Regions from separate parts of the Rheinheimera gaetbuli genome, predicted to be linked through region 1. Evidence: predicted binding sites of a transcription regulator. Region 1 holds the regulator's gene; the other holds the start of a gene.
What was found. Region 1 encodes FNR, which switches genes on or off when oxygen is low (the NO sensors DNR and NnrR bind a similar motif). Its sites were predicted from a motif close to TTGATNTANATCAA; they were not measured.
Positions count from the first base shown of each region.

Region 2: a site for FNR is predicted at 3,412-3,425, ahead of ACYVIC_RS16200 (putative zinc-binding protein). Genes of this name have one in related genera too.

Region 1 is NZ_BAAGTL010000006.1:283,579-291,542, forward strand. It holds gene ACYVIC_RS06255 (heavy metal translocating P-type ATPase) at 1-1,466, shown strand, start outside; gene ccoS (cbb3-type cytochrome oxidase assembly protein CcoS) at 1,463-1,654, shown strand; gene ACYVIC_RS06265 (sulfite exporter TauE/SafE family protein) at 1,651-2,322, shown strand; gene fnr (fumarate/nitrate reduction transcriptional regulator Fnr) at 2,352-3,080, shown strand; gene uspE (universal stress protein UspE) at 3,184-4,116, shown strand; gene ttcA (tRNA 2-thiocytidine(32) synthetase TtcA) at 4,194-5,114, shown strand; gene ACYVIC_RS06285 (DUF2987 domain-containing protein) at 5,144-5,791, opposite strand; gene ACYVIC_RS06290 (glucosaminidase domain-containing protein) at 5,793-6,656, opposite strand; gene ACYVIC_RS06295 (pyridoxal phosphate-dependent aminotransferase) at 6,900-7,964, shown strand, end outside.
Region 2 is NZ_BAAGTL010000025.1:231,773-239,736, forward strand. It holds gene ACYVIC_RS16185 (MFS transporter) at 1-549, opposite strand, end outside; gene ACYVIC_RS16190 (MFS transporter) at 853-2,181, shown strand; gene ACYVIC_RS16195 (NnrS family protein) at 2,172-3,374, shown strand; gene ACYVIC_RS16200 (putative zinc-binding protein) at 3,485-3,850, shown strand; gene moeB (molybdopterin-synthase adenylyltransferase MoeB) at 3,872-4,636, opposite strand; gene ACYVIC_RS16210 (YbaN family protein) at 4,611-5,018, opposite strand; gene norR (nitric oxide reductase transcriptional regulator NorR) at 5,056-6,582, opposite strand; gene ytfE (iron-sulfur cluster repair protein YtfE) at 6,769-7,488, shown strand; gene ACYVIC_RS16225 (helix-turn-helix domain-containing protein) at 7,659-7,889, opposite strand.

The sequences.
Region 1 (7,964 bases):
TGCTAAAAATAATGCCAGTTAGTGCAACGTTAGTGTCTGACAATCAGCAAGATACCGTGTCTGCGCGCCGGCTAAACCCAGGCGATATTATTTTGGTGAAGGCCGGAGAAACCATAGCTGCCGACGGAATTGTTATAGTTGGTAGTAGCTCTGCAGATGAGTCCATGTTAACCGGAGAATACCGGGCGGTAAGCAAGAACGTGGGTGACACTGTACTGGCCGGCAGTATTAATCATGATGGTGTGCTTACCGTGCAAGTCTCCGCTGCACTGGCAACGTCCAGACTAGGGCATATTATTGCCCTGCAGCAACAAACACTGAGCCAAAAACCTGGCGTACTGCAAAAAACAGACAAACTAGCGCGTTACTTTGTTGAACGCCTGCTACTAATAGCCGCTGCGACCTTTGTGCTGTGGTACTTTTGGCTTGATGCTGACAGAGCATTCTGGGTAACACTATCTGTACTGGTAGCTACATGCCCCTGTGCGTTAAGTTTAGCGGCGCCAACTGCTGTTACCTGTGCACTGGCAAATCTTAACCGGCAAGGCGTATTAATTAAGCGTTCTACAGTGCTAGACGTATTACCCGAACTAAGTCATATCGTATTTGATAAAACCGGCACCCTAACCGAAGGCCGTTTTTCCCTGGCAGCTGTGTATTGTTTTCAAGATGAATACAGCGAGGCAGAATGCCTTAACCTGATTGCCAACCTTGAAACCTATTCTGAGCACCCTATTGCACGAGCTTTTGCACCTTACTTAAAACAACCTTTGTTGCTTGAACAAACACAAATTGTGGTTGGCGCCGGCATCAGCGCTCAGTACGAGGCAAAACAAGTAAAAGTAGGCAGCGCTGAGTTTTGTCAGGCTGCGCCTCTGGCGGATGCCATGGTTTACCTGACGATAGATAATCAGGTACTCGCTGCTGTAACACTGGCTGATGCATTGCGCAGCGAAGTACCGGCCCTGCTAAACAATTTACGTCAGCGTGGTTACACATTGGTGATGCTGACCGGCGACAGTTCAGCCCAGGCGGATACCCTACAGCAACAACTTAATTTTGATTTGGTAGTTAAAGGCTGCAGCCCAGAGCAAAAAGTTGAGCAAATCAACGCACTGGTAAAACAGGGACACAAAGTTCTGATGCTCGGCGATGGCATTAACGACAGCCCGGGCTTTAATGCTGCTCATGTCTCGGTTACATTGCAAACAGGCAGCGATTTGTCGAAGAATCAAGCTGATGTGGTATTGTTGCAACCCAGTATCGGTTTGTTGGCTCAGCTTTTGGCTGGCAGCACCGAAGCCCAACGTATTATTAAACAAAATCTCGCCTGGTCGGTAGGCTATAACTTATTGATTATACCGTTAGCCGTGGCCGGTTTTGTTTCGCCATACATTGCGGTGCTGGGTATGTCATTCAGCTCATTGCTGGTGGTGTCTAATTCATTAAGGCTGCTGAAAAAATGAGTGTAATTTATGTATTGATCCCCATTGCCATCCTGTTTGTCATTATTGGCCTGGCGGTATTTTTCTGGGCTGTACGCAGCAAGCAATTCGAGGATTTAGACAAAGAAGGTTTCAGTATTTTATTCGACGATACTAAAGCTACAAATAAACAACAGCAAGATAGCAATAACGATAAGGCACCGCAGTGAACAGTGATTTCGCCGCGGCACTGTTGATTGGTTTAATAGGTAGCAGCCATTGTCTGGTCATGTGTGGCGGTATTGCCGGTGCGTTGCAACTTAGTATGACGGGGTCTGCTAAACATAAGTTACTATTACAACTGCATCTTAGCGCCGGGCGTTTAACCACCTATGCATTGTTTGGTGGCGCAGTAGGTTATTTTGGTGTGAGTGCGATGCAACTGGCTGGCGCATCACTGCTATGGTTGCGTCTGGTAGCTGGCTTGCTGTTGCTAATGATGGCGCTGTATATCAGCCGCCTGTGGTTTGGCCTGCTAGTCCTGGAGAAACTGGGCCAACATATTTGGCGCCATGTCCAACCCCTGGCGCAACGTCTGCTACCACTGAAACGCGCAAGTAATGCGTATGCCTATGGCATGTGCTGGGGTGCTTTACCCTGTGGATTGGTATACAGCACCTTAGGTTGGAGCTTGGCCAGCGGAAGTGCCGGCCAGGGCGCGTTTATTATGCTTGGTTTTGGCCTGGGTACTATGCCTGCTATTTTACTAACCGGTTCAGCGGCAACGTTGTTAACACAACTAAAGAATCAGCGCGCCTTTCGCTACAGCGCAGCATTGCTTTTGGCTATTTACGCAATTTATACGATTTGGCTTGCTATCCGCAGGCTGGTTTTTTAAGCTAGCAGCTGTTGGTATGTCAGAGAAAAATGAAGGAAGTAGGTATGCAACGCTCAGCGATAAACTGTCAGGATTGCGGCTTTAGTCAGCTTTGCCTGCCTTTCTCACTAAACGATACCGAAATGACCCGGCTGGACGATATCATTCAGCGTAAACGCCCATTACACAAAGGCGATATGCTGTTTGAATCTGGCAATATACAAAAATCTCTGTTTGCTATCCGCACCGGATCTTTTAAAACCTTTACCTTAACTGAGCAGGGTGAGCAACAAATTACCGGCTTTCATCTTCCGGGTGATATTGTTGGTTTTGACGGCTTAAACAGCCAGCAACATCCGAGCTATGCAGAAGCACTTGAAACAGCCATGGTGTGTGAGATCCCACTACCAAACCTCGATACCTTGCTCGATCAATTACCACGCCTGCGCCAGCAAATGATGCGCTTAATGAGCCAGGATATTCAGTCTGATCAACAAATGATGCTGCTGTTAAATCGCAAAACTGCCGAACAAAAACTCGCTACTTTTTTATCACAGCTGGCCCAGCGTTATGCCAGCCGTGGCTTTTCTGCTACAGAGTTTCGTTTGACAATGACCCGCAGTGACATTGGTAATTATTTGGGGCTAACAGTAGAAACGATCAGCCGCCTGCTTAGCAAAATGGACAAAGAACAGCTGATCAGTGTGGACGGTAAACTCATAACTCTTCAAGATGCACCGGCATTGAATAAACTGGCAGCATTAACAGCACATTGTTAAAACGGTACAGTTTGACCTCTGTTTGACCTGCATCAGGTTATTGCTCAGCAAATCAGGCTAGTTTGGCTACACTTTATTAAATACTATTGTAGCGGAGCCCGTTATGTCTGAATTTAACCATGTACTGGTAGTCATCGACCCAACCTCTGATCAACAGAAAGCCTTAAATCGCGCTGTACAACTGGCGCGATTACAACACTGCCAACTAACAGCCTTTGTCTCAGTCTATGACTTTTCCTATGAAATGACCACGATGTTGTCCGGCGAAGAGCGGGAGTCAATGCGCCAGGCGGTTATTAAAGACAGAGAGCTGTGGCTGAGTGATTACTTAGCCGCGCCACGCGCTGGCGGTATAAATATAGACGTTAAAGTGGTATGGCATAACAGACCGTTCGAGGCGGTTGTGCATGCGGTGCTTGAGGATGGCTATGATTTGGTTATTAAGGGCACGCACGACCACGACGTACTTAAATCAATGATTTTTACCCCTACTGACTGGCACATATTGCGTAAATGTCCATGCCCGGTACTGTTGGTAAAAGACCATGACTGGCCACAAGGCGGCAATATTGTTGCGGCGGTGAATGCTGGCAGCCAGCAAGAGCAACATCAATCATTAAATCAGCGTGTTATAACCAAAGCACAACAAATGGCGGAAATGCTTAAAGCCAACACCCATCTGGTTAACGCCTACCCCGGCACGCCTGTTAATATTGCTATTGAAATACCTGAGTTCAATCCTCAGGAGTATAACAGTACGATGAAAACGCACCATGCTGATGCGGTAGCAGAGCTGGCCAAGCAGTACGCCATCACTACGACACATGCCCATGTGTTGGAGGGTATGCCGGAGGATGTTATCCCACAATTGGCCAAACAACTGGATGCAGAAATGGTGGTAATTGGTACTATTGGTCGTACAGGCCTGTCTGCCGCCATTATCGGTAATACTGCGGAGCATGTTATCGATCGGCTGGATTGTGATGTACTGGCAGTAAAACCAGATAACTTTGTCTGTCCGATGCAGAAAAGCTGAGTTTTAGCGCGTTGCTAGCTTTGGTATTGCGGCGCACTTGGCTATAATGTGCGCCATTTTCACTAGTGGTAACTGTTATGACGCACGCCGCCCAAGCCAAAGCTCAATATAATCTGAACAAACTGCATAAACGCCTGCGCCGAGGCGTGGGACAAGCTATCGCCGATTTCAATATGATTGAAGAAGGCGATAAAGTGATGGTGTGTTTATCAGGCGGTAAAGACTCCTACACCATGTTGGATATTTTGCTAAATTTACAGCAATCTGCGCCAATTAACTTTTCACTGGTCGCGGTAAATCTGGATCAAAAGCAGCCCGGCTTTCCGGCTGACGTACTGCCGTCTTACTTAAGCCGGATTGGCGTTGATTTTACCATCGTCACCGAAGATACCTACTCGATTGTTAAAGAAAAAATCCCTGAAGGTAAAACGACCTGTTCTTTATGTTCCAGGCTACGCCGCGGTATTTTGTACCGTACAGCGAAAGAGTTGGGTGCAACCAAAATTGCCCTGGGCCATCATCGGGATGACATGCTGGAAACCTTGTTTTTAAATATGTTTTATGGTGGCAAAATGAAGTCAATGCCGCCTAAGCTGGTCAGTGACAATGGTGAACACATTGTTATCCGACCTCTGGCCTACTGCAAAGAGAAAGATATTGAAAAATACTCCATTGCCCGCCAGTTTCCGATAATCCCCTGTAATCTTTGTGGTTCGCAAGACGGCTTGCAACGTCAGGTAGTAAAAGAGATGCTGCAAGATTGGGATAAACGCTTTCCGGGCCGCATTGAAACCATGTTTCAGGCCATGCAAAACATAGTACCGTCACATCTGGCAGACAAAAACCTGTTTAATTTTGCTGCACTGAGCAAAGACACTGAGCTTCAAGAGCGTGATATGGCGTTTGACAAAGAATCAGTACCGGCAGTACCGGTAGGCCTTGAGGCAGAAGACGATGCCGAAAACGACAACCCGCTGCAAATTATTGCGCTAAGCTAAACGATAGGCAAAACAGCAACGATGCACTGTTAAGGTGTGGCGTTGCTAATGAGCGGTAGCAGGTATAATGGCCGTTGACTAAACTGCCATTGCGCCTGCTCTGCCACAGTTTTATCAAGTGTAATTTCACAACGGTCTTTCTCACACCGCGTTATACGCTGTGCAACGGCATCTACCTCAGCGGTAACACTATCGTCAGCTAATTGCACTATTACCCCCGCCACAGTCGGCAGCCAGTGTTTGCCTAAACCAGCCATATCGTCCAGCAGCAAATCAAACTGGCTTTGATAGTGTGCCAGCGTGGCATAATCCAAGCTTAGCGGCAGACGCATGCGCGATCGCAAACGAAACTGCACCTGACAAGGTTCAGCATTGTCAGCCTGCAACACTTTGAGCACTGCATTACTGTTTTTTAGCTCTTCATCGTAGGGCAAGCTAATTTCGCCGTTGCCCGCCGTGTCCAGGTTAATATCATGCTGGTCGCTGAGCAATTTAAGGCTGTAAAAACGGCAGGGTTTGCCGCTACGTTCACCAATTAATGCAAACGCCAGAGTAATATCGCTATATTCAGGTTGCTGTAACTTTTTCATCCGGCCATAAAAGCCATTGTAATGCAGTTGCAAATCAGAATAGGCTGGCATTGCTAACAGCGGTAGCAGTAATAAGAACCAGCGCATATTATTCTTCCAACAACTTACGGTTAAAGCGGATCATACCACTGATTTCAGCTATATATTCGTCTCCACGCTCAGAATATGAACCTAAGCCTGCTGCTAATGCCTCACCACGCAAGGGTCTACCCTCACTACGTAGCTGGGCACGGATGCTACGAAGGCTATCGTAGGTATGAAAGGTATTCAGGTTATAAAAGTAGCTTTTTATACTGGCGCCAGGACTGCTAAACTTAGCAACCTCATGGTTTTGTCCTTCAGCACGAGCCTGCGGCACCAAACCACAACCTTCGCGAAAACACCACTGACCAAAAAAGTTATAGCCCTCAACAGCAAAGCGGCTGGTACCCCAGGCTGACTCGTTAGCTGCTTGCATTAGTACCAGGGTGTCAGGAATAATGTCTACCCGCTCTAATAACTGCTGCAGCATAGTCTGATCCGTTTCAGCCACATCCATGCGAAATTCATCATATAAACTATATAAAAATGCATATTCCTCTAATGAGATACGCATACGTTTTTGCTTTTTTTGTTGTATGTCCAGTAATTGCTCACGCAGCGAGCGCAAACGGGCATTTTCCCGTTTTACAAAAGGCCGTAAATAATTAAAAAATGCCCGTTTACGTTCGGTGGTATCAGTGTACAGGTTAAAATCTGGCAAGGGCTGAAAAACGATAGCAGGTTGCGTATATGCCAGACGGGCTAATACTTTTTTCTGATCCGCTGTACTTAACGCCGTTAAGCGATTTGGCTTCTGCCAGTCGTCCAGCGAGTCCAATTGTTTTACTGGTTCAAGCTCAGTAAAAGGACTAAATGCTGCCGCTATAACGGCAAGCCAAAAAAACAGTACTATGATTTTCTTTATAAACATCTATCACCTTAAAACGACTGCTACACTGCCGCATTACGCGCATTAGTAACCAATTTATTACAAATTAAGCTAGCCATTTTACCTGCTAGTGCAGTTTTATACGATGAAAAACTGAATTGGTGTAGTTTTTTTCTGTTTAGCCTGCCCTTGCCCATTGCCAGCAGGTGTTTGGTATGACACCGTATAGCTTTAGGCTATTTAGCTGTCCGGACGTATAGAAAGTGGAGTTTTAAGGTCATTGTTATGAAACCGATTGAGCGCTCATCAAAGTTAGACGGAGTTTGTTATGACATTCGCGGCCCTGTAGCACAAGAAGCGCGACGAATGGAGGAAGAAGGCCATCGTATTCTTAAGCTGAATATTGGCAACCCGGCGCCTTTTGGTTTTGAGGCACCGGATGAAATTCTAAAACATGTGATACACAACTTGCCTACTGCTCAGGGTTACTCTGACTCGCAAGGCATTTATCCTGCGCGGGTTGCGGTGGCACAATATTATCAGCAGCGCGGTATCATTGGCGCCGATGCAGACGATGTATATATTGGCAACGGCGTATCAGAGTTAATCTTAATGTCATTGCAGGCGCTGCTAAATAATGGTGACGAGGTCCTGGTGCCCTCACCTGATTATCCATTATGGACAGCGGCAGTAAATTTGGCCGGTGGCAAAGCGCTGCATTATCGCTGTGATGAACAACAAGACTGGTATCCTGATCTTGCAGACATTAAAGAAAAGATAACCAAAAAAACCAAAGCTATTGTGCTGATTAACCCAAACAACCCTACCGGGGCTGTGTACGACAAAGCCTTTTTACTTGAACTGTTAAAAATTGCCCGTGAGCACCGCTTAGTTGTATTAAGCGATGAGATTTATGACAAAGTGCTGTATGACGGCACCGAGCATGTTAGCACTGCCTCACTAGCAGATGATTTAATCATGCTAACCTTTGGTGGTTTGTCGAAAAATTATCGTATAGCGGGCTTTCGCGTCGGTTGGTTGTTTATTTCCGGTGCCAAACATTTAGCCCGTCATTATATAGAAGGCCTGAACGTTTTAGCGTCTATGCGGCTATGTGCCAATGTACCCTGTCAGCATGCCGTACAAACCGCACTGGGCGGCTATCAGAGCATTACTGAGCTGGTGGTGCCAGGCGGGCGTTTGTATGAACAAATGGACTTAGCTCACAGGCTGGTAACACAAATTGATGGCATCAGTTGCATGCGGCCCAAGGGCGCCATGTATTTATTCCCGAAAATTGACCGGAAGAAATTCCGCATTAAAGACGACGAATTATTTGTGCTGGATTTT
Region 2 (7,964 bases), on a different contig from region 1:
GTAGCGCCAGCCATCGTCACCACCGTAGGCCAGTGCCAGTAACGGTAAGGTCATCGCGGCAGCAGCCGAACCAAAGTTACCCCAGCCCCCATAAATACCTTCGGCCGTACCCACCTGATGATGCGGAAACCACTCGCCCACCAGACGAATACCCACCACAAAGCCTGCGCCGACAAAGCCGAGTAAAAAGCGGAATAATGCCAGCGCAGAATAGGTATCGGCGAAGGCAAAGCCGATACACAGCAGAGCAGAAATAAACAGTAGCAGCGAATACATTATACGCGGACCATAGCGGTCAACTAACATACCCACTACGATGCGTGCCGGTATCGTAATGGCAACGTTTAGAATGAGTAAAGCTTTAATCTGAGCATCGGTTAGTGCTAAAGCCTCTTTAATGTGTATTAGCAATGGCGCGTGAGCAAACCACATCACAAAGGTCAAAAAGAAGGCAAACCAGGTCAGGTGCAGCATTTTTATTTTTTGTTCAGCAAAATTCAGCAGGTTTAACCCACTGCCGCTTTGTTGTGCTAAAGCAGGACCAGCCATAACATCCTCCACAGGATTAATCGATTCACTTTGGCCAGTGTAGAGAGGCTGCCGGGCAAAATCATTGATATAAAACAAAGTTGAACAGGCAGCTTTCATCGTAAAAACAAGAAGATACCACTTTGTGGGTAGCGGCGTTATTGCAGCCAGCGCCAGGCCTGACAGCTACTCTTACCCACTTTGGCTAGAGCCATAGCCGCAACCAAGCGCACCCGGCGCGTCAGAGGTACACCCTCTTTGCTGCAGCAGCGTCAGCCTTTGGCGTTACACTAAGCAGTAATACTGTTTGCCGGATGTTTTGTTATGCCGCCACCTGCTGCCACCAGCCTGAGCCAGGCCACGCTAAACGGTGCTAACCGGGCATTATTGCTGGCCACACTGGCTTTTGCTGCCTGTTTTTCAGTCTGGACACTGTATGCGGTAATGGGGCTGCAGCTACAGCAACAACTTGAACTTAGCGCGACCGAATACGGCTTTTTATTAGCAGCGCCTATTTTAACCGGTGCGTTATTACGTATCCCGCTGGGGATCCTTGCTGACCGTATCAGCGCCCGGCTGTTGTGGCTATACCAAATGCTGGCGGTAATACCAGCCTTGTTGCTGCTGCCGCTGGTGGACAGCTATAGCGGTTATTTATGGCTGGGGTTGTGGTTTGGTATTAGCGGTGTGTCTTTCACCTTTGGCGTACGTTATGTCAGCCAGTGGTTTGCCTCCAGCCGTCAGGGCCGGGTACTGGGCTTATTTGGTGTGGGCAATGCCGGTGTGGCTATTACCTTTGTGCTGGTACCACTGGCTATTAAGTATGCAGGCTGGCAGTGGGTGGGGCCTTTATATGCCGGCGGCATGCTGTTAATTAGCCTGTTATTTATCTTGCTGGCGCCAAAAGAACCGCTGCAGTTTAGCCCAGCCAAACACCAAGCGCTTAGCCTGCGCCAGCTTTGCAGTGACGCCCGCATCTGGCGATTTTCCCTGTATTACTACTTTGTATTTGGCAGCTTTTTAGCTCTGTTATTGTGGCTACCACAATACTATATGCAGGCCTATGCTATGGATGCGCAGCAGGCGATGGCCTTTACGCTGTTCTTTGTTGCCACCTCCAGTATGGTGAGGGCGCTGGGTGGCTGGTTTGCCGATCGCTATGGCGGCCGGGCGGTAAACTGGAGCGTATTCTGGGTCTGTATCGTTTGTTTGTTTTTTTTAAGTTACCCACCCACCACGTTAATTATTCATGGCCTGGAAAAAGACGTACAGCTGGAAATTGGTCTGAATGTGTGGTGGTTTACCTTACTGATTTTTATCATCGGCGTAGCACAGGGCTTTGGTCGTGCTAGTGTGTATAAGGTTATTCACGATTACTACCCACAGCATATGGGCAGTGCCGGCGGCTTTGTTGCCGCCATTGGCGCCTTAGGAGGTTGCACCCTGCCCATTTTATTTGGCGTAGCACAAGATGTGCTGGGCATAGTCACCGGCTGTTTTATGATCTTATATGGCGTTCTGGCGCTTTGTATGATCACCATGTTTTTTGCCAACCAGGCCGCACAATACCAGCAAAAACTGGCACAGGCGCGCAGTAATAATTTCTTACTTGATGATGACACTTCTGACCACGAGGACAACACATGCAGATAACCGATCTGGCTACTGAGCAAAAGCTGTTACCCCTGCTACGCCAGGCATTTCGGCCAATGTTTTTATTTGGTGCCGCTTTTAGCGCCATTGCTATGCTGCTATGGGGCCTGACATTGGCCGGCCAGCTTCAGCTAAAACCCTTCGCCAATGTGCTGTTTTGGCACAGCCATGAAATGCTGTTTGGTTTTGTTAGCGCCATTGTGATTGGCTTTTTGCTTACCGCAGTACAAAACTGGACCGGGCTCCGTGCGCCGCATGGTAAAAGTTTATTGTTTATCAGCCTGCTGTGGCTGGCTGGCCGGTTATTACTACTGTTTGGTCAGGGGTTACCGCTGTATCTGGTAGCTGCTGTTGATTTAAGCTTTTTACCAGTATGCGCTTTTCTGCTGGCAATACCGCTTATTAAAACCGGCCAGCAGCGCAACCTGTTTTTTATTCCGGTACTACTGTTACTGACCGCCTGTAACCTGCTGATGTATATCGGGGTAGCAACGTCACGCTATGAACTGGTGCAACTGGGCAGCCAGAATGCGGTGTGGCTCATCACCCTGCTAATGGCGATTGTCGGCGGCCGCGTATTACCGATGTTTACCGCCAATGGCACCCAAACCAAAAAGGTCGATGCTATTGTCTGGCTGGATCGCGCCGCGCTGGGTTCTTTATGGCTGATTTTCGTGCTGCACTTTTTTGCGATAAACAAATACCTGCCGCCGCTGGCGATAAGCGGCTTATTTGCCCTAAGTGCCCTGCTAACCGGCCTACGCTGCCTGCGCTGGAAAATCTGGCTTACGGTTAAAGTGCCGCTGCTGTGGTCGCTGCATCTGGCGTACTGGTTTATACCGCTAGGGCTGGCACTTTACAGTGCGCGCTACGCCGGCGTGAATATCAGCAACAGCATAGCGCTGCATGCGTTAACCGCCGGCGCCATGGGCAGCATGATTTTAAGCATGATGGCGCGGGTATCATTAGGCCACAGCGGCCGCATGTTAAAGCCACATGCGCTGATGTCACTGGCGTTTTTGCTGGTGCTGGCAGCGGCCATCAGCCGCACGCTATTAATTTGGCTGTGGCCGGCGCAAACCATGCAATGGTTGTGGCTGGGTGTTGGCGGCTGGGTGCTGGCCTATACGCTTTACGTGCTGGTGTATTTTCCGGTGCTAACCACACCCAGGCCAGATGGCAGACCGGGTTAAACCACCTTACCTCTGAAGGGGTAAGGCTGCGGCGGCTTTGATTTATATCAAGCCGCCAGCTGCAACAGCTTTTACACTGGGTAAATATTTCCACCACAACGGAGCTCAGTATGAACACCGACTACCAAGACAAGCCGCTGGTGTATGCCTGCTCCGGCTGCTCAAACGTCGCCCAGCTGGCCAACGATTTGGCCGTAGTGCTCGATCGCGAAGGTTCTGCGCAAATGTCCTGTATTGCCGGCGTTGGCGGCAAAGTAAAGCAACTGGTAAAAGTAGCCCAATCCGGCCGGCCAATACTGGCGGTAGACGGCTGCCCGCTTAACTGCGTAAAACAAACCCTGGCTACAGTAGACGTAGTACCCACCTGGCATATAGAACTCACCACACTGGGCTATAAAAAGCGCGACCATGAAAACTGTGACTTAGGCGATGCCTATAAATTACTGCAAATGGTACACAGCGATATACTTCGCTGAGCATTCAAACGAATGCCAATCCTATCCACATATATTACAAAGCGGATCTTTATTTAGGTTAAATGAGCTCCACTGGCTACTTAGGCCATCAAAAAGCTGTAACTTGCCGTACAGAGGCGTGCCTGTGCCTGCAAGAATTTTTACCGCTTCCAGCGCCTGCATGCTGCCGACAACCCCAACTACCGGGCTTAAAATACCGGCTTCCATACAGGTTAACTGCTGCTCGCCAAACAATTTGCTTAAACAGTGATAACAAGCGCCGTCGCCCTGCATACTGAAGCTGGCGACCTGGCCTTCAAAGCGGATAGCCGCGCCGGAAACCAGCGGTACTTTAGCGCTAACGCAAGCAGCGTTAATCGCATTGCGGGTAACTAAATTATCAGTGCAATCCAGCACCAATGCATACTGTGGCACCAAAGTAGCTAAATCTTCAGCATTTAAGCGTTGGCATAGTGCTTCAATCGTGATGTCGGCATTAAGCTGGCGCAAGCTTAAAGCGGCCTGCTGTGCTTTGCTCTGGCCAATATCCGCTTCGCGGTACAGTATTTGCCGCTGTAAATTACTGCGGTCAATGGTATCGTCATCGACCAGCGTAATATGCCCTACGCCACTGGCCACTAAATAAGGCGCCGCCGCACAGCCCAAGCCGCCCATACCAATTAGCAGTACCGAGCTTGCCAGTAGTGCCTCCTGGCCACGAAAATCCATGGCCGGCAGCATTATTTGGCGGCTGTAGCGCATTGCCTGTTGTGTTGTCAGCTCAGTTGGCTTGATGGGTGTTGTCATTCTGGATATCCTGATTAATCTGTTCTGGCCGCCGCCAGAGCCATATGGCCACCAATAATAAGACGCACGGTAACAGCAGTTTTAACGGCAATGCGACAGTGGATAACTGCAGCAGTAATGAACTTTGCAGCATCATGGCGCTGGCCAGGTATTTAGCGCGCCGCGGTACGATACCAGATTGGCGCCAAGCCAACACCGGCGGCCCGAGCTTGGGGTGCGCCAATAAGCATAACTCCAGCGCTGGCCAGCCTTTTCCAGCTGACCAGACGCTAAGCAAAATAAACGGCACAGTTGGTAAAACCGGCAGCGGTATACCTATTAAACCCAGCACTAAGCTGCATATTGCCAGAATGCGCCAAAACGCCAGCTTTATTAACGTCAAATCCCCTCCGTTCAAATGGGGGCAGAGTTATCTGCGCCTATTTAAGCCCTAAACGCTGCGCCAATTTATGTAGGTTGCTCGGGTCTAGCTCTAACTGTCTGGCCGCCTGTGACCAACTGCCACAGTGTTGTGCCAGCGCCTGTTGGATCATCTGCCTTTGTAACTGGCTTACTGCCTGCTTTAGCGCTATGCCGTTGGCTATCGTATTGCCATGCACTTCGGTATGCACTATTGCAGCAGGCGCAGTTTCAATATCCAGCAAAGCGGCTTCTAAGGTTACAATATCGCTGCGCGACGCGCCCTGACTAAGCGCTTTAATCGCTGCGCGGCTAATCACATGCTCCAGCTCGCGCACATTGCCCGGCCAGCTGTAGCTAAGCAAGGCCAGTTCTGCATCGCCGGATAAACGCAGCGCACGCAAACCCAAGCGACTGCGGTTTAACTCGAGAAAATGTCCAGCCAGTAATGGAATGTCATCCGGCCGATCACGCAGTGGCGGTATCGGCAAAGGATATACTGATAAGCGGTGATACAAGTCGGCGCGAAATTCACCGCTTTTAACCTGTTGTTTTAAATCACGGTTAGTGGCGGCAACCAAGCGCACATTCACCGTACGGCTTTTATCGGAGCCGAGGCGCTGAATCTCGCCGTTTTGCAGTACCCGCAATAACTTGGCCTGCACCGCCAGTGGCAGTTCACCCACTTCATCTAAAAACAAGGTGCCGCCATCGGCGGCCTCAAAGCGGCCGGCGCGTTCACTTTGGGCACCGGAAAAGGCACCTTTGTTATGGCCAAACAGCTCACTTTCAGCCAGGCTTTCCGGCAAGGCGGCACAGTTAATATAAATCATCGGTTTGGCAGCACGCGCCGAGCTGCGGTGCAAATGGCGTGCAAACAGTTCTTTACCTACCCCGGTTTCACCCAATAACAGCACGGGTAAATCCGAGTTGGCCACCACCGTCAGCTCCTGCAATATTTGCTTTAACGCACTGCTTTGGCCAATCAGCTCGTAACGCTGTTTGGCGGCAGGTTCAAATTGCTGCTCGTCGGCTTGATGATTAAGCCTAAGCGCACGGTTGGCTTGCTCCAGCTCCGTCATCCGCACGGCGGCTTCTACCAGCAGACTATAACGCTGCAACTCATATACTGCTGCAGCTGAAAAACTGCCTGCGGTTAACGCATCCAGTGTTAGTGCGCCCCAACAGCGACCTTCGATGTAAAGTGCTATGCCCATGCAATCGTGCACCGGCAAGGCCTGGCCGGGCTGTTCAGCCAGCAGGCCATCGTAAGGATCGGGTAGTTCAGACTCAGGTTCGAACCGCACTGGGTTACGGCTGGCCAGAATAGCTGCCAATCGAGGATGCTGCGCCACTACAAAACGCCTGCCCTGAGCTTCGCGCACTAAACCATGTAGTGCCACTGGTTTTAGCACATCATGCTCCAGCCTGAGTAGACCCACCGCACCGCAACTAAAGTGGCTGCGCAGCGTACTTACCAAACGCTGCAGGCGCACTGCAGCGGGCAATTCGGTAACTAAGTCGGCAACTAAACTTTCTTGCAGCATGGTATTTTTTACCCTTGGGTAGTTATCACCCTATATTTTATGGGTTTAATTTACCACAGCATAAAATAAAGCTATATAAATCAAAGGTGGTAGTTTTGGCCTGACTCTTGCCCTTTGTTGCTGGAGATTACGTGATTAAGCACATCACGGGTTTGCTAACAGAAACTATTGAGTCAGGAGTGTTTTATGAATTCGGTAGCCGTCTTACCTTTACTAGAGCAATCGCTTGGACAATTGGCAACCAGCATTGCCGGCGCCACGGCAATATTCCATCAATATAAACTGGATTTCTGCTGCGGCGGTAAACAAAGCCTTGCCGACGCTTTGGCCAAAAAGCAGCTTGACCCAGCCGCTGTGCTTAGCGAGCTTCAGCATCTGCAACAGCAGGATAATAGTTTTACCGATTGGCGTGCCAAACCGGTCAAAGAGCTGATTGCCTATATACTGGAACGCTTCCATGAACGTCATCGCCGGCAGTTGCCCGAGCTTAGCCGCTTAGCTCGACGGGTAGAGCATGTGCATGCACTGGATGCCAACTGCCCAACCGGTCTGGCACAGCATCTGGAAGAGATGTATCAGGAGCTGGAAAGTCATATGATGAAGGAAGAGCAAATTCTGTTTCCTATGTTAGCCGGTGGCATTTACCCCAGCGGGCCGATAAGCGTAATGGAAGAAGAACACCTGCAGCACGGTGACGCACTGGAAACTTTAGATAAGCTCACTAACAACATTACGCTGCCAGAGGATGCCTGCAACACCTGGACCGCGCTGTATTTAGGCTTGCAAGAGTTAAAAGAAGATTTAATGCAGCATATTTTGCTGGAAAATGAAATTTTGTTTGTGCAACAGCAGACAAAACCGGCGCACGGAAGCGACGGCCAGAGTTGTTGTGGTAGTTGCCAATAATACTCCCTGATAAACTTACAGCAGTCTACAAGACTTCAAAGTCTCTCATTTGCTAGCTCTTGTAGACGCTGTTAAAAATGAATGTCACTAAACACCAATACCAAATCAAAAATTAATTAGTCTCACATAGACTGGTCCAAACGAAATCATTCTGACAACCATATTCATAATCACTTGTCATCAGGCTGATACACCATTACATCTTCCACTTTGCAGTCGAAATAACGGCAAAGCGCCTCTATCGCATTAGTGGTGGTAGAGTGTTGTATTGCCGGATTCTGCATTTTCGACAAAGACGTTCGGTTAACGCCAGTGTGACGCGCTACTTCACTAACACTAATCTTGCGATTTTCCCGCCGCTCTTTTTCTGCAATCAATTCTTTAATCCTAAAAAGGATCATAGCCCCCCCCAAAAAAAACAAATTGTTCTTTGACAGAACACTTGTAACCTGCAATAATGTTCTCTCAAAGAACAA